Regions from separate parts of the Streptomyces sp. NPDC001219 genome, predicted to be linked through region 3. Evidence: riboswitches for the same ligand, from Rfam matches in the RefSeq annotation. Region 3 holds a riboswitch; each other region holds the start of a gene.

What was found. A riboswitch is a leader RNA that binds a small molecule or an ion and turns the genes downstream of it on or off. The one in region 3 is predicted to bind cyclic di-AMP.
Region 1: linked by a shared signal. The riboswitch ahead of ACWC9R_RS30060 (M23 family metallopeptidase) and the one ahead of ACWC9R_RS06245 (NlpC/P60 family protein) in region 3 are both predicted to bind cyclic di-AMP.
Region 2: linked by a shared signal. The riboswitch ahead of ACWC9R_RS23205 (transglycosylase family protein) and the one ahead of ACWC9R_RS06245 (NlpC/P60 family protein) in region 3 are both predicted to bind cyclic di-AMP.

Annotation. Positions count from the first base shown of each region.
Region 1 covers NZ_JBSFJF010000064.1:32,479-37,899, reverse strand. Annotated here, with positions in the region: partial or broken gene ACWC9R_RS30070 (hypothetical protein) at 1-11, shown strand, start outside; gene ACWC9R_RS30065 (aldo/keto reductase) at 173-1,114, opposite strand; gene ACWC9R_RS30060 (M23 family metallopeptidase) at 1,382-2,506, opposite strand; cyclic di-AMP (ydaO/yuaA leader) riboswitch at 2,518-2,673, opposite strand; gene ACWC9R_RS30055 (DUF2332 family protein) at 2,959-4,092, shown strand; gene ACWC9R_RS30050 (PP2C family protein-serine/threonine phosphatase) at 4,127-5,281, opposite strand.
Region 2 covers NZ_JBSFJF010000038.1:11,225-16,645, forward strand. Annotated here, with positions in the region: gene ACWC9R_RS23195 (cytochrome P450 family protein) at 1-640, shown strand, start outside; gene ACWC9R_RS23200 (transglycosylase family protein) at 962-1,981, shown strand; cyclic di-AMP (ydaO/yuaA leader) riboswitch at 2,233-2,403, shown strand; gene ACWC9R_RS23205 (transglycosylase family protein) at 2,411-3,064, shown strand; gene eno (phosphopyruvate hydratase) at 3,401-4,687, shown strand; gene ACWC9R_RS23215 (FtsB family cell division protein) at 4,845-5,297, shown strand; gene ACWC9R_RS23220 (DUF501 domain-containing protein) at 5,419-5,421, shown strand, end outside.
Region 3 covers NZ_JBSFJF010000007.1:34,212-39,632, forward strand. Annotated here, with positions in the region: gene ACWC9R_RS06235 (NlpC/P60 family protein) at 1-587, opposite strand, end outside; gene ACWC9R_RS06240 (hypothetical protein) at 924-1,277, shown strand; gene ACWC9R_RS06245 (NlpC/P60 family protein) at 1,396-2,535, opposite strand; cyclic di-AMP (ydaO/yuaA leader) riboswitch at 2,543-2,726, opposite strand; gene pcrA (DNA helicase PcrA) at 3,015-5,421, shown strand, end outside.

The sequences.
Region 1 (5,421 bases), on a different contig from region 3:
GCCGGGGGTAGAGCGGTAGAGGAGAAAAGGAGAGGAGCGGGGCAGGCGGTGATGCCCCGCTCCTCTCCGTAGGGGCGCGGCCAGGCCGGTCCGTAGGGGCGCGGCCAGGTCGGTCAGGTCCGTAGGGGCGCGCCCGAGTCGGTCAGGTCCGCAGGGGACGGGCCCGGGTCGGTCAGGCCGAGGCCTCTTCCAGCAGGTCGAGTTCGGGCTTCGTCAGGGTCACCTCGCTCACCGCCAGCAGTGCCGGGAGCTGGGCCGGTGTGCGGGCGCTGGCGATGGGGGCCACGACGGTGGGCTGGGCGGCGAGCCAGGCGAGGGCGATGGTGGCCGGTTCTGCGCGGTGGGCGGCGGCGACGGTGTCGAGGGCCTGGAGGACGCGGCGGCCGCGGTCGGTGTCCTGGTACGGGGCAGCGCGCCCGGAGCGGTCGCTGTCGACCTGGGTGCCCGGGCGGTACTTGCCGGTCAGGAAGCCGGCGGCGAGCGCGAAGTACGGCACCGCGCCCAGGCCGTGGCGGGCGGCGACCTCGGCGAGTTCGCCCTCGTAGGTGTCGCGGGAGACCAGGTTGTAGTGGGGCTGGAGGGCGACGTAGCGGGCCAGGCCCTCGCGGGCGGAGCAGGCCAGGGACTCCTCCAGGCGCTGCGCCGAGATATTGGAGGCGGCGATCTCGCGGACCTTGCCGGCCCGGACGAGGTCGTCGAGGGCCGAGAGGAACTCCGCGACCTCGAGCGACTCGTCGTCGTAGTGGGTGTAGTAGAGGTCGATGTAGTCGGTGCGCAGACGGGTGAGGGAGTTGTCGACCGCGGACTTGATCGTGGCGGGGGCCAGGCCCTTGTAGCCGGGGAGGGCGCCGACCTTGGTGGCGATGACGACCTCGGAGCGGTTGCCGCGGGAGGCCAGCCAGTTGCCGATGACGGTCTCGGATTCGCCGCCCTCGTTGCCGGGGACCCAGGCCGAGTAGGCGTCGGCGGTGTCGATGAAGTTGCCACCGCCCGCCACGTACGCGTCGAGCACGGCGAAGGAGGCGGCCTCGTCAGCCGTCCAGCCGAAGACGTTGCCCCCGAGGGAGAGCGGGGAGACGGAGAGGGAGCCGAGGGGCTTGTGTGTCGCGGTCATGCGTAGTGGAAGCGTCGGGGGGAGGGGAATTATTCCTTCCGCTTCGCCGATGAGGTCAACTTCCGCCGGAGAAGGGCAAGTTGGACAGCAACACTCACACGGCGAGGGCCCCAGGGAACTCCGGGGGACCCCCGAGGACCCCGAGAACCCCGAGTTCCCCAGGGCACTGAAGGCACCGAAGAACCCAAAACGACGACGACGGCGGCGGCCAAGGGATTCGCCTCCCTCGCCCGCCGCCGCCCTCTCAGTCGCTGTCGCCCGCGCCCGTCAGACGCTGATGCCGTGGTCGCGGAGCCAGGGCATCGGGTCGATCGGGTCGCCGGCGTCGGGGCGCACCTCCAGGTGGAGGTGGGGGCCGGTGACGTTGCCGGTGGCGCCGACGCGGCCGATGACGTCGCCGGTGTTGACCTTGCCGGAGGTCTTCACCATCGAGGAGAGGTGGCAGAACCAGAGTTCGGTGCCGTCGTCGAGGGTGAGGACGATGCGGTAGCCGTACGAGCCGGCCCAGCCGGCCTGGGTGATGGTGCCGGAGTGCACCGCCTTGACGGGGGTGCCGGTCGGCGCGGCGAAGTCCTGTCCGGTGTGGTCGGCGGCCCAGCGGTCGCCTGCCTGGCCGAAGCTGGCGGTGAGCGTGTAGGAGGACACCGGGGCGATGAAGCTCTTCGCCAGTTTGGCGAGGCGTTCGGCCTCCGCCTTCTGCCGGGCCGCTTCCTCCGCCTTGCGCTGGGCCTCCATCTCGGCCGCCTTCTTGGCTGCTGCGGCCTTTTCGGCCGACTTCTGTCGGTCAGCGGCTTCCGTGGCGGCCTGCTCGACCGCGGCCTTCTCGGCTGCGTCACGGGCCTCCTGCTCGGCGGCGTCCTGCTGCGCGTCGGCCTGCTGGAGGATGCGGCTGCGCAGCGCCTCACCGGCGCCCGTGTCACCGCTGGTGTCCGCGCTCGCGTGCGTGGTCCGGGTGAGCGGCCCGGCGGGCGCCACGCCGTCGACGGGAGCCGAGGCGGCCGCGGCGGACGCGGTGGTGGAGTCGTCGTCGGATATCAGCTCGCCGATACCGGGCAGCGACTTCGCGTCCGGCAGCTTCTCGGAGAGGTCGTCGGCCATGCCGCCGACGTCGGGCATCGAGATCGGCACCGGCGGACGGTCCTCGGCCGAGGCCATTCCGCTCGCACCGACCGCGGCGATGACGCCGACACCGAGGACGGTGCCGCTCCGGGAAAGTCCGCCGCGCTGCTTGGCCACCCGGTGTTTGCCGCGGACGGAACGGGTGGATTCCTCGGTGGGATTCCACTCCTCCCACGGTCCGCCGTCATCACCGGCGCCGGGGCCCGGGAAAGCACCTCGGTCGTCGAGCTCGTAGCCGGACGGGGACTCGGGGGCAGGCCTGTTGGACGCCACGGGGGCGCACTCCTTTCCTTCCTTCTCGCCTACCGGGTTAGCTGACGGGTTCGGAGCAGGAAGGTCTCCTACGGACGCCCGCTGGCGGAGGGCGTCCGATTCACCCCAAGGAAGTTGGTTCCCCGGTTCCCTTGGTGCAGTTCGAAGTGCTTGGGGGTGCGTGAAAAGCGCGTGCGGGATTCGGCGTCGGCGCGCGGTGCCGCCTCTTGCGACGGCTGGGACGACCGCGCTGCGTTATCGGACAGTAATAGAGATGGCGACCGAATTCCAAGCGTTCCCACGAATCCTTGTCGGTGCAACACGCCTCGGTTGCAGGGACGTTTTCGGCCACCCCGGCCGTAAACCGGGCGAGTTGGCCGCGCGCCGCTAAACGATCTCCGGCGGATTGTGCACCAGTCGTTATGCGGAGGGGCGCCCCTCGGTCACGGAGGGTGAGAGCGTAACGTCGGATCATGGTCGTCAACGTCGGGAACACCGGGCACGCCGGGCGTGCTGCCGGTAACGCGTGGGGAGTGGCGGAGCGGTACCGGGAGTTCTCCTGGCGGGAGGCCCGGGACCGGTCGGCGGCGCACGAGGAGCTGAGCGCGCGGATCAGCCAGGACGCGGAGCTCTGCGATCTGCTGTCCGGGTCGCTGCCGGCCGGCGACAAGCAGCAGCCGGACCTCCTGCTCGCCGCCGTCCGTTATCTCGACGGCCCGCACGCCGAATCGGGCCCGCGCGGCGAGTCGGCGTACGGGCGCTGGCGCGAGTGGACGATCCGGCACTGGGACGAGGTACGCGCGGTGATCATGCAGCGCGCCGCCCGGACCGACGAACCGGCCCACTGCGCCACCCTGCTGCCGCTGCTCGCCCGGCTGCCGCAGCCGCTGGCGCTGCTGGAGGTGGGCGCGTCCGCCGGACTGTGTCTGCACCCCGACCGCTATCGCTACCGCTACGAGGACGCGGACGCGTACGGGGAGGGCCACCACGCGGGCGCCCTCCGGGCCGAGCTGGGCGCACCGGAGAGCCCGCTGGTGTTCACCTGCCGTACGGGCGGGGCGGCCGGCGAACTTCCCGAACGGCTGCCGGAGATCGTCTGGCGGGCCGGCATCGGCCTCGACCCGCTCGACCCGGTGGCCGAACCGGACGATCTGCGCTGGCTGCGGGCGCTCGTCCGGCCGGGCGACGAGGAGCGGGCGGCACGGCTGTCGGCGGCCGTCGAAGCGGTACGGGCGGCGCCGCGGCCACGGATGGTGCGCGGCGACCTGATCGACGAGCTGCCCGCGCTCGCCGCCGAGGCACCGCCCGAGGCGACGCTGGTCATCTTCCACAGCGCGGCGCTGACGTACCTCCCGCCGGCCCGCCGCGAGGAGTTCGCGCGACTCGTACGGTCACTGCTCGACGCGCGGCCCGGCGGCGGCCACTGGGTCTCCAACGAGCACCACTCCGTACTGCCGTGGCTCACCGAGACCGCACCCCCGTCGCCCCGCCCGGACGACGCGCCGCTGCTGACCCTCGCGCTCGACGGCCACCCGGTCGCACTCACCGGCCCGCACGGCCAGAGCCTGCACCACCTCCCCGGGGCGGCGGACCTCCCGGGCCACTGAGCTACCGGGCACGGCTCCTACTCCCGCCCCTCCCCTACTCCCCCATCGGCCGCTGCACCGCCAGCAGCGCCATGTCGTCGGCCGGTGCGCCGCCCGTTCTGCCGGTATGCCGGGCGACCTCCTCGACGAGGGTGTCCAGGAGGGCGTCGGGGCCGGGGAAACGGCGGCCGCGCAGTCTGCTCGGCGGGTGGTAGCTGCGGCCGAGCAGGTCCCGGGCCGCGGTCACCCCGTCGGTGAAGAACAGCAGCAGGGCCCCGGCCGGGAAGAACGTCTCCTCCGCGTGGTCCGGGCGGCTGGTCAGCTCGCCCAGCCCGAGGGGCGGCGCCGGCGCCTCGGGAGCCAGCTCGCGCAGACCACCGTCCGGGGTGAGCAGCAGCGGGGGCGGGTGGCCCCGGTTGAGCACCCGCAGGGCGGACTGCCCATGGGCGGGGATCTCCGCCAGTACGGCAGTGGTGAACGCCTCGGTCCGTTCCGCCCCTTCGCGCCGCCCGCCGTCCCGCCGCACCGCCCGCTCCAGCCGGCCCGCCACCGCCCCCAGGGTGCGCTCCTGTTCCGCCGCCTCCCGGAAGGCACCGAGGACGCTCACCGCGGTCTCCACCGCCGCCGGCCCCTTGCCCCGTACGTCGCCGATGATCAGCCGCACCCCGTGCGGGGTGTCCTGCACGGCATAGAGGTCGCCGCCGGTCAGGGCATCCGCCCGCGCGCCCACGTAGCGGGCGGCGAGGGCGAGCCCGGCGAGCCGTCCGGGCGGCGCGGGCAGGACGGCGCGCCGGACCGCCTCCGCGACGTCCCGTACGGAGGCCGGGCGGGCGTCGGCCCTCCGGGCGGCCCCGTGGAGGGCGACCGCCAACAGGGCGACGACCAGGACCACGGCGCTCTCCGCCACCGCCGCGCCATGGCCGGGCCCGGCACCGCGGTAGCGCACGCCCCAGACCTCGCCGAGCACAGCGGCCAGCGCCGTGAGAACGGTGCCGCGCCGGGAGAAGAGCGCCGCCGCGGCCGGCGGGGCGGCCGAGAAGAAGGGGGCGGCGGTGTAGCCGGGCGGCGCCGCCATGCTGAAGACGACCCCGCCGACGATCAGAAGGACGGGAAGCCGGCGCACCAGCAGAAGCCCGGACGCGGCCCACCACGAGCGACGCTGCCCGTTCCCCTCCCCGTCACCCCCGGAAGGCGCCTCACCTCGGAGCATCCGCACCGGCCTCTTCCCACTCCGCCCGTCCGTACGGGCCCCGCCGTGCCGGTAGCCGCGACGTCCCCAGGCTTGCCCCTGGGCGGCGGGACGGCGACTCGTCGGGGGCCGGACGAGTCACGGGACGGGACGTGCCGCGT
Region 2 (5,421 bases), on a different contig from region 3:
TCTGAGCGAGACCGCCGAGCCTGACGAGGATCTGATCTCCGCCCTGATCAGGGCCTCCGACCACGGGGAGCACCTGACCGAGAACGAGGTCGCCGCGATGGCCTTCATCCTCCTCTTCGCGGGGTTCGAGACCACCGTCAACCTGATCGGCAACGGCACCTACGCCCTGCTGCGACACCCCGCCCAGCGGGAACTGCTCCAGAAGTCGATCGCTGCGGGCGACACCGACCTGCTCACCACCGGCATCGAGGAACTGCTCCGCTACGACGGCCCCGTGGAGCTGGCGACCTGGCGGTTCGCGACCGAGGAGCTGACGCTCGGCGGACAGCGGATCGCCAAGGGGGACCCGGTCCTGGTGGTGCTGGCCGCCGCCGACCGCGACCCGGCCCGCTTCGACGAGCCGGACGTCCTCGATCTGACCCGGCGTGACAACCAGCACCTGGGCTACGGGCACGGCATCCACTACTGCCTGGGGGCGCCGCTGGCCCGGCTCGAAGGACAGAGCGCGCTGGCGACCCTGCTGACCCGGCTCCCGGACATCCGGCTTGCGGCGGAACCTGATGATTTGCGCTGGCGGGGCGGGCTCATCATGCGCGGACTCCGTTCACTTCCGGTGGAGTTCTCCCCGGAGCGGCCCTGACCAGCGGCGAAGCGAATGTGACGCAGAGTCAACTACGTGACCATTACGTGATCCGCGCTACACCGACTTGTGACTCCCCAGGACCCCGGCTACCTTTCGACCCGACGATCGACAGGTTTCACTCGATCGGTCGAAGCGGTGAGGTGGGGGACCGGTGTAACGGTGCCGCTCGCGTGCGTCGGCCGGCCGGAGACCCCGTCGAGCAGCTCGAAGAGCTCGTCGAGACAACTCAACCGCCGCGCGAAAGGCATCCGCATGCGTTCCGGGAACGGCCGACATCGTCGACCCCGCCAGGCACCGGCCATCTTTGTCACGGCGGGAGTGACCGGCGCGGGCCTCGCCCTGCCACTGTTCGCCGCGAGCGGTGCACAGGCCGCCGACACCACGACCTGGGACAAGGTCGCCCAGTGCGAGAGCGGCGGGGTGTGGAGCGCGGCGTCGGGCAACGGCTACTACGGCGGCCTGCAGCTCACCCAGGAGATGTGGGACAACTACGGCGGCACGGCCTACGCCTCGCGCCCCGACCTCGCCAGCCGCTCCCAGCAGATCGCGGTCGCCGAGTCGATCCTCGACCACAAGGGGCCGGACGCCTGGCCGAGCTGTGCGGTGAACGCCGGGCTGACCGATGACGGCCGCGCGCCGGAGGTCGACCCGGGCAGCACCAGCACCCCGGAGCCCGACCCGTCGGACTCCGCGGGCTCCCTCGACCCCTGGGACACCGGTTCGTCCCACGACCACGACGGCACGGACACGTCCGGACGGCACGACGAGCCGAGCGACGCCCCGAGCGACGAGGCCGGCGACGAGCCGAGCGGCCGCCCGTCCGACGCCACGCCCTCGCCCGACGCCTCGGACTCCGGCGAGCCCGGCGACGCGTCCACGAGCCCGGAGCCGTCCGGCGACCGGGACGGCGACCAGGGCGACGAGCAGGACAGCGGCCAGGGCGACGACCCGTCGCAGTCCGCCGACCCGTCCGACGACCCTTCCGCCGACCCGTCCGGGGACGGCAGCCGTACGGACGGCACCGGCACCCCGCGTGAGGTGCCCGGCAAGGGCAAGCACCGCGGTGGGGCGGACGGCGAGGACGCCGGGGACGGTGACGCCGGGCGGTCCGCCGGCGGCCGGCACGCCTCGCGCGGCGACGACGCGCACCGTACGGGCCCGGCGGCCGACGGGGACTACACGGTGCGCCCGGGTGACAGCCTGTCAGCCATCGCCGCGGCCCACCGGCTGTCCGGCGGCTGGTCCACGCTCTACGACCGCAACGAGGGCGTCATCGGCTCCGACGCGGACCTGATCCAGCCCGGCCAGCGGCTCGATCTCGGGCGGAACGCAGGGTAGTTCGCCTCCCTTCGCCCTCTTTTGGGAAAGTGAGACAAGGGTCTCGTTGACTCCGGAGGGGCCCGGTGTACCCAACCCCGGCATACCGGGCCCCACCTGCGAAAACGCCTCCAAGCCCTGATCAAAAACGGTCAACTTGGTTCAGATGGTGGGGTTTGAACCCCAAGGGGATTACTGCTTAACGTCAGGACCGCTCGCCAAAGCGGGCCCTTCGATCACACGCCGAGTCCTGCCGGTGGTCGAAGGCACTTGACGCGCAAGCGCCGAAGGCAGGAGCGGGGGACCCAGGATTTGTGCCGGCCCCGCCCGTGAAAACGGGTCAACCGGCTTGGGGTGAAGCCAGGTGCGTTCCGCGCACCCGGCCGGGCGACTCATCAGTCCGAACCCGACAGCTCACCTCGTAGGCGTCGGTGAGGAAACGAACGAACCATGCTGATCTTCAAGGGCAAGCACCGTCGTCCCTCCAAGGCCGTCCGCGTCGCCACCCTCGCCGGTGTCGCCGGTGCCGCCGTGGCCGTCCCGATGATGGGCGCCACCTCCGCCTCCGCCGCCTCCGTCGCCACCTGGGACAAGGTCGCCCAGTGCGAGTCCGGCGGCAACTGGTCGATCAACACCGGTAACGGCTACTACGGTGGCCTGCAGTTCTCCAACTCCAGCTGGGCCGCCGCCGGTGGCACCAAGTTCGCGCCGCGCGCCGACCTCGCCAGCAAGTCCCAGCAGATAGCCGCCGCCGAGAAGCTCCTCGCCATCCAGGGCCCGGGCGCCTGGTCCTGCGCCGGTGCGGGCAATCTGACCGCCGGTGGCCCCGCCGCCGACGTCGACACCTCCGCGCAGACCAAGTCCGCGCCGAAGCAGGAGTCGGCCAAGCCCGAGCCCAAGAAGGCCCCGTCCGAGGACCGTGCCTCGCGGTCCGCCGAGCGCAAGTCCACCGGCCACGGCAACTACACCGTCAAGGCGGGCGACACCCTCGCCAAGATCGCCAAGGCCCACGGCGCCGACTGGAAGTCCGTCTACAAGGCGAACAAGTCGGTCATCGGCGGCAACCCGAACCTGATCATCCCCGGCCAGCAGCTCACCGTCTGAGCCACCCGCCCAGCGGACTCCGGGGTTCGAGCGGCGGACCCCCTTCCTCCGTGAGACCAGCCCCGCCACGGCGCGCACTTCCCCCCGACGCGCCGTGGCGGGGCTTCTCGCATCCCGGCCCCCGCGCCCGGAGCGCCCGCCGCCGGCGCCCCGCCGACCGGCGCCGTCCCGCGGCTTTCCCCGTTCGGCGAACAATGTGCCGAAAGGTCCCGTGAACTGGGCCTTCGGTAAGTATTCCGGGGTCTTCCGTCCCACGGAGCGGGCCAAGCACCGACGGACACCTCCGGGGCCGTTAGGCTCATGCGCAGAACGCCAGACACCCACGAAGGAGACAACGTGCCGTCGATCGACGTCGTCGTAGCCCGCGAAATTCTCGACTCGCGAGGTAATCCCACGGTCGAGGTCGAGGTCGGCCTCGACGACGGCAGCACCGGCCGTGCCGCCGTGCCGTCCGGCGCCTCCACCGGCGCCTTCGAGGCCATCGAGCTCCGCGACGGCGACCCGAACCGTTACCTCGGCAAGGGCGTGGAGAAGGCCGTCCTGGCCGTCATCGAGCAGATCGGCCCGGAGCTCGTCGGCTACGACGCGACCGAGCAGCGGCTGATCGACCAGGCCATGTTCGACCTGGACGCCACCGACAACAAGGGCTCGCTCGGCGCCAACGCCATCCTCGGCGTCTCCCTCGCCGTCGCGCACGCCGCCTCCGAGGCCAGCGACCTCCCGCTGTTCCGCTACCTCGGCGGCCCGAACGCGCACGTGCTGCCCGTGCCGATGATGAACATCCTCAACGGTGGGTCGCACGCCGACTCCAACGTGGACATCCAGGAGTTCATGATCGCCCCGATCGGCGCGGAGTCCTTCTCCGAGGCGCTGCGCTGGGGCGCCGAGGTCTACCACACCCTCAAGAAGGTCCTGAAGGCCAAGGGTCTGGCCACCGGCCTCGGCGACGAGGGCGGCTTCGCCCCGAACCTGGGCTCCAACCGCGAGGCCCTCGACCTCATCCTCGAGGCCATCAAGGAAGCCGGTTACGCGCCCGGCCAGGACATCGCGCTCGCCCTGGACGTCGCCGCCTCCGAGTTCTACAAGGACGGCTCGTACGAGTTCGAGGGCAAGACCCGCTCGGCCGCCGAGATGACCGAGTACTACGAGGAGCTGGTGGCGGCCTACCCGCTGGTCTCCATCGAGGACCCGCTGTTCGAGGACGACTGGGCCGGCTGGAAGGTCATCACTGACAAGCTCGGCGCCAAGGTCCAGCTCGTCGGCGACGACCTGTTCGTCACCAACCCCGAGCGTCTCGCCCGCGGCATCGAGGAGGGCTCCGCCAACGCCCTCCTGGTCAAGGTCAACCAGATCGGCTCGCTGACCGAGACCCTGGACGCCGTCGAGCTGGCCCAGCGCAACGGCTTCAAGTGCATGATGTCGCACCGCTCCGGTGAGACCGAGGACGTCACCATCGCCGACCTCGCCGTCGCCACCAACTGCGGCCAGATCAAGACCGGCGCCCCGGCCCGCTCCGAGCGCGTCGCCAAGTACAACCAGCTGCTGCGCATCGAGGAGATCCTCGACGACGCCGCGGTCTACGCCGGCCGCTCCGCCTTCCCCCGCTTCCGCCACGGCAGCTGACGAAGGCGGCCCGCTGCCAGGCCGGACAGGGCAGCAGGGGCCGAACGGGCGAGGCACTCGCCCCGCGCCCCGTACGTCCCCGGCGACGGTCCCGTACCGTTGCCGGGGACGTACCTGCTTGAAGCAGTCAGGCGTCCGTCAGTGAAGGGGAGACGACGTGCCCGCGGACCGGTTCTCGACCGCGACCCGACTCAAGGCGCTCGGCGAGCAGGCCGCCGCCCGCGTCTACCGCGCCCGCCCGCCCCGCCGCAACCGCCTCACCGGCCGTGCCGCCCTGCTGGCCCTGGTGATGTGCTCCCTGGTCGTCGCCCTCGCCTATCCCATAAGGCAGTACGTCTCCCAGCGGTCGGACATCGCCGAGCAGCGCCGCAGGGCCCAGGACGCCGGCACCGCCCTGGAACGGCTGCGCGAGCAGAAGGCCCGCTGGCAGGACCCCGAGTACGTACGCCAGCAGGCCCGCCGGCACCTGCACTACGTCAGGCCGGGCGAGTCCGGCTACATCGTCCCGGACGGCTCCGGCACCGGCTCCGCACCCAAGGGGGCGCGGGCGGCGCAGCGCCCCTGGTACGAGAATCTGTGGGACGCCGTCGACACGGCCGACAAGCGGTAGGACGGGCCGCGTCCGCCGGACCGGCCGGCGCCCGTACCGCCGGCCGCCGGCAGCCCGTACTGTCGACAGCGGACGGCCCCCCACCGCCCCCTCCACACCACTCACCTCACCGAAAGCGCACATG
Region 3 (5,421 bases):
ACGATGGTGACCCGGTGCTTCTTCAGCCGGGCCTCGGTGTCCGCCAGCCGCTCCACGGTGTCCTCGGCCCGCTGCCGGACCTGCCGGACGCTGCCGAGCCGGCGGGCGTACCCGGCCACGGCGGTCGCCTGGTGGCTGCCCGTACGCTCCAGCACCGCGGCGCCGTCCAGATAGCGCTGCGGGTCGGCGGACAGCAGCAGCCGTACCGTCGGGTCGATGCCGCCGGAGCGGTACTGGCTCGTGGCCAGGGTGCCCAGTTCGGCGCGGGCGGCGTTCAGCCGGCGGGTCCTGCGGGCCGCCTCGTCTTGGAGCCGGCTCAGCTCCTCCCGTGCGGTGTCGGCGGATTCCTTCGCGCCGTTGTAGTGCTGCGTGGCCACCTCTGCCTCCTGGTACAGCGCGTCGACCCGGTCCTTGACCTGGGCGGGGGTGGGCCGGGGTGCGGCCTGGGCGGTGCCGTCGAAGCCGGTGGCGGTGGCGGCACCGGCCAGGGCCAGAGTGGCGGCCGTGCGGGCGGTGCGCGCGCGGCGCGAGCCACCGCCGGTGAGCGAGGCGAGCGGATGCTGCCGGGGCTTGCGGTGCGAGGCCACGGTGGCCGTTCCTTTCCGTCCTTCGAGCCGGGGGCCCGGCGGCCGGTCCGCCACGGGGGCGACGGACCGGCCGCCGTACCTCTCGGCGGGACGGCCGACGGAACGCCGGTGGGAGACCGGCGAGGCGGGGAGTCGGCCGCCTGGAGGAGGACGCTAAGCCGGGGTGTCGGGCAATGAGCCCCCTTGCCCGGCATTGTTCGCATTCGACCGCGATGGGTACGCGCGCGACCGCGGCGCCATGGCCGTACGGCCGGGACCGGTCTGGCCTGACCGAACTGTCGATAGCGGGCGCCCTGCCCGAAGGGCCGTGCTATACGGCGGCTACGATCACGCACTATGGACGTAGTAACCAATATCTTCGTCGGCCTGCACATCATCGGCATCGCCTCCCTGCTGGGCGGCTTCCTGACCCAGATGAAGGCGATGAGTGCGGGCACCGCCCGCTTTGTGCCGGCCATGCTGCACGGCGCGCTGACGATGCTGGTCACCGGCATCGTGCTGGTCGGCCTCAACCAGGCCCAGGACCACCCCCTCAACAACATCAAGCTCGGCGTCAAGATGGCCCTGCTGGTGGTGATCCTGGCGCTGGTCTACGTCAAGCGGGACGACGAGACGGTCGAGAAGCCGCTCTTCGCCGCGGTCGGCGGGCTCACCGTGGCCAACATCTTCATCGCGGTGCTCTGGACCTGACGAGCGCCCCGCCGACAGCACACCGCGCGGTCCCCGCACTCCGTAGGTCGGAGGCGAGGGCCGCGCGGTGGCGTGTGGGGGGTGACCGTGGGGGGTGGTCTGTGGGGGAGCGGGGGCCTCAGCCCGGGCGGACGCTCCCGTAGATCGGCATGTAGTAGATCGACTCCTCCCGGACGTTGGCGCCCGGCTTCGGAGCGTGGACCATCTTGCCGTTGCCTATGTACATGCCGACATGGCTGATGTCGTCATAGAAGAACACCAGGTCGCCGGGCTTCAGGTCCTTGGTGGCCACCCGCTCGCCGATCTTGACCTGGTCCCAGGTCGTACGGGGCAGATCGACGCCCGCCGCCTTCCAGGCGGCCTGGGTCAGCCCCGAGCAGTCGTAGGAGGTGGGCCCGGTCGCGCCCCACACATACGGCTTGCCGATCTGGGAGCGGGCGAAGGCGAGCGCCTTCTCGCCCTTGGCGGTGGAGGTCGAGTCGCCCGTGGAACCGCCGGCCGAACCGCCGCCCGTGGAGCCGTCGCCGTCGTGCTGCCGCTGGCGCTCCCGCTCCTGCTGCTTGCGCGCCTCCTCCGCGGCCCGGCGCTTGGCCGCTTCCTCCTTCTGGCGCTCCAGCTCCGCCAGCCGCGCCTTCTCCTGCGCGGTCAGCCGGGACAGCAGCTGCCGGGCCTCGGACAGCTTGTCCTGGACGGAGCGCTTGGACTCCTTGAGGGAGGCCTGCGACTTCTGCAGCCGCTCCAGGCTGTCGGTCGCCTCGGCACGCTGCCGGGCGGCCGCCGACTGCTGCTCCTGGTAGTCGCTGACGGCCTGCTTCTGCCGCCCGGTCAGCCGCTCCATGAGGTGGTTGCGGTCGACGAACTGCTGCGGGTCCTTGGCGAACATCAGCTGCGCCGTCGGGTTCATGCCGCCGGTGCGGTACTGCGCGGAGGCGAAGGTGCCCAGCCGGCGCCGGGACTCGTTCATCTTCTCGGCGCGCTCGGCCGAGGCGTCGAGCAGGTCGTCCACCTTGTCGCGCTGCGCGTCGGCGCGCTCCTTGGCGGCGTTGTACTTCTGGGTGGCCACCTCGGCTTGGTGGTAGAGGTCGTCGACCTTCTTCTGGACCTCTTCGACGGAGGGCTTGGGCGCCCTGGGCGCCGCGTTGGCCGACTGCGAGAGCAGGGTGACCGAGGCGAGGGCGGCGGTGGTGAGCCCGGCCGCCGTACGACGGCCTGCGGGTGAGGCGAGAACGCTGGTGCGCGGCTTGCGATGCGACGCCAAGACCGGCAACTCCTTCCGTGGACCGCCTACCGGGTTAGCTGTCGGGTTCGGGCGGTGTCGCTGACGGAAGGCTTGCCCTACGGTCCGGACGTCCACTGGCGATGGCAGTACGGACCGATTCACCCCGGTGGTGCTGGTGGGTCCCCGGCTCCGGGTGCCTGGGGCAGGGCCGGACTCGGCGTCGGCGGCCCGTGCGAACCTGTCGTCCGCGGGGAGGCGGGCTGCCTGAGCGAGGACGTTAGCCAACTCGTGTGGCTTCTGTGAAGGCTGATGTTCGATATGCCCGAAACCTTTTCGTGACCTGAACGCGATGCGCGGTCTGTTGTGCCAGATGTCGGATTCGGGTAGACGAGGCGCCGCCGGTCGGCCGCGGTGCCGGACGTCCGGACCGCCGCTGCGCCGGTGCCGGCTTCACAGGCGGCCCGCAATCCGCCACTCCGCCGCGGAGTGTCAGTGCGGCCGCCTAGACTCGGTGGGCGATGAGCAGCCTCTTTGACGACAGCTTCCTGGCGGACCTCGGCCACAAGGGCGAGGAGCAGCATCCTCCGCCCCCCGAGGACGAGCACGGCCCGGCCCCGGAGGAGATCCCCGCCGACCTCTTCGGCGGGCGGTTCGACGCGCCCGTCCCCAGGGAGGCCTACTACCGCGACGGCGCCGCCCGCCCGGCCGTCGACGCCGCGGCGCTGCTGGAGGGGCTCAACGACGAGCAGAAGGCCGCCGTGGTGCACGCCGGCGGCCCGCTGCTGATCGTCGCCGGTGCCGGTTCCGGCAAGACCCGGGTGCTGACCCACCGCATCGCGCACCTGCTCGCCGAGCGCCATGTCCACCCCGGCCAGATCCTCGCGATCACGTTCACCAACAAGGCCGCCGGCGAGATGAAGGAGCGCGTCGAGGAGCTGGTCGGCCCGCGTGCCCACGCCATGTGGGTCTCCACCTTCCACAGCGCCTGCGTCCGCATCCTGCGCCGCGAGTCCAAGAAGCTGGGCTTCACGTCCTCCTTCTCGATCTACGACGCCGCCGATTCCAAGCGCCTGATGGCCCTGGTCTGCCGCGATCTCGATCTGGACCCCAAGCGCTTCCCGCCCAAGTCCTTCAGCGCGAAGATCTCCAACCTCAAGAACGAGCTCATCGACGAGGAGACCTTCGCCGGAACGGCCGCCGACGGCTTCGAGAAGTCGCTGGCCGAGGCGTACGCGATGTACCAGGCGCGGCTGCGCGAGGCCAACGCCCTGGACTTCGACGACATCATCATGACGACGGTCAACCTGCTCCAGGCCTTCCCGGACGTCGCCGAGCACTACCGCCGCCGCTTCCGCCATGTCCTCGTCGACGAGTACCAGGACACCAACCACGCCCAGTACACCCTGGTCCGCGAGCTGGTCGGCCCCGGCACCGCCGAGATGCCCGCCGCCGAGCTGTGCGTGGTCGGTGACGCCGACCAGTCGATCTACGCCTTCCGCGGTGCCACGATCCGCAACATCCTCCAGTTCGAGGAGGACTACCCGGACGCGACCACGATCCTGCTGGAGCAGAACTACCGCTCGTCGCAGACGATCCTGTCCGCCGCCAACGCCGTCATCGAGCGCAACGAGAACCGCCGCCCCAAGAACCTCTGGACGGACGCCGGCGCCGGGCCCGTGATCACCGGCTATGTCGCCGACACCGAGCACGACGAGGCGCAGTTCGTCGCCGACGAGATCGACCGGCTGACGGACGCCGGCGACGCCAGGGCCGGCGAGGTCGCCGTCTTCTACCGCACCAACGCCCAGTCCCGTGTCTTCGAAGAGATCTTCATCCGGGTCGGACTGCCCTACAAGGTCGTCGGCGGGGTGCGCTTCTACGAGCGCAAGGAGGTCCGCGACGTCCTCGCCTACCTGCGGGTGCTCGCCAACCCCGAGGACACCGTCCCGCTCCGCCGCATCCTGAACGTCCCCAAGCGCGGCATCGGCGACCGCGCCGAGGCGATGATCGACGCCCTGTCGTCGCGCGAGAAGATCACCTTCCCGCAGGCGCTGCGCCGGGTCGACGAGGCCTACGGCATGGCGGCCCGCTCCGCCAACGCCGTCAAGCGCTTCAACGTCCTCATGGAGGAGCTGCGGACCATCGTCGAGTCCGGCGCCGGCCCCGCCACCATCCTGGAAGCCGTCCTGGAGCGCACGGGCTACCTCGCCGAACTCCAGGCCTCCACCGACCCCCAGGACGAGACCCGGATCGAGAACCTCCAGGAACTCGCCGCCGTGGCCCTGGAGTTCGAGCAGGACCGCGGGGCGGCTGCGGCAGAGGGGGCTGCCGCCCCGGGCCCGGGCACCCTGTCCGAGTTCCTGGAGCAGGTCGCGCTGGTCGCCGACTCCGACCAGATCCCGGACGAGGACGAGGAGGGCAGCGGCGTGATCACCCTCATGACGCTGCACACCGCCAAGGGCCTGGAGTTCCCGACCGTCTTCCTGACCGGCATGGAGGACGGCGTCTTCCCGCACATGCGCGCGCTGGGCCAGACCAAGGAGCTGGAGGAGGAGCGCCGGCTCGCCTACGTCGGCATCACCCGCGCCCGCGAGCGGCTCTACGTCACCCGCTCGACGATGCGCAGCGCCTGGGGCCAGCCCTCGTACAACCCCCCCTCCCGGTTCCTGGAGGAGATCCCGGCCGACTACCTGGAGTGGAAGCGCACGGGCCCGGCGACGCCGTCCGCGACCATGGGCGGCCTGTCGGGCGGCGGAGGCGGCTTCGGCTCGGGGCTGTCGTCGTCGCGGACCAAGGGCGCCGGCGGCTTCGCGACCCGTCGCGGCCAGGGCAGCCGTCAGGTGGTCCCGCTGTCCATCGGCGACCGCGTCACCCACGACAGCTTCGGCCTCGGCACGGTCGTCGGCGTCAAGGGCAGCGGTGACA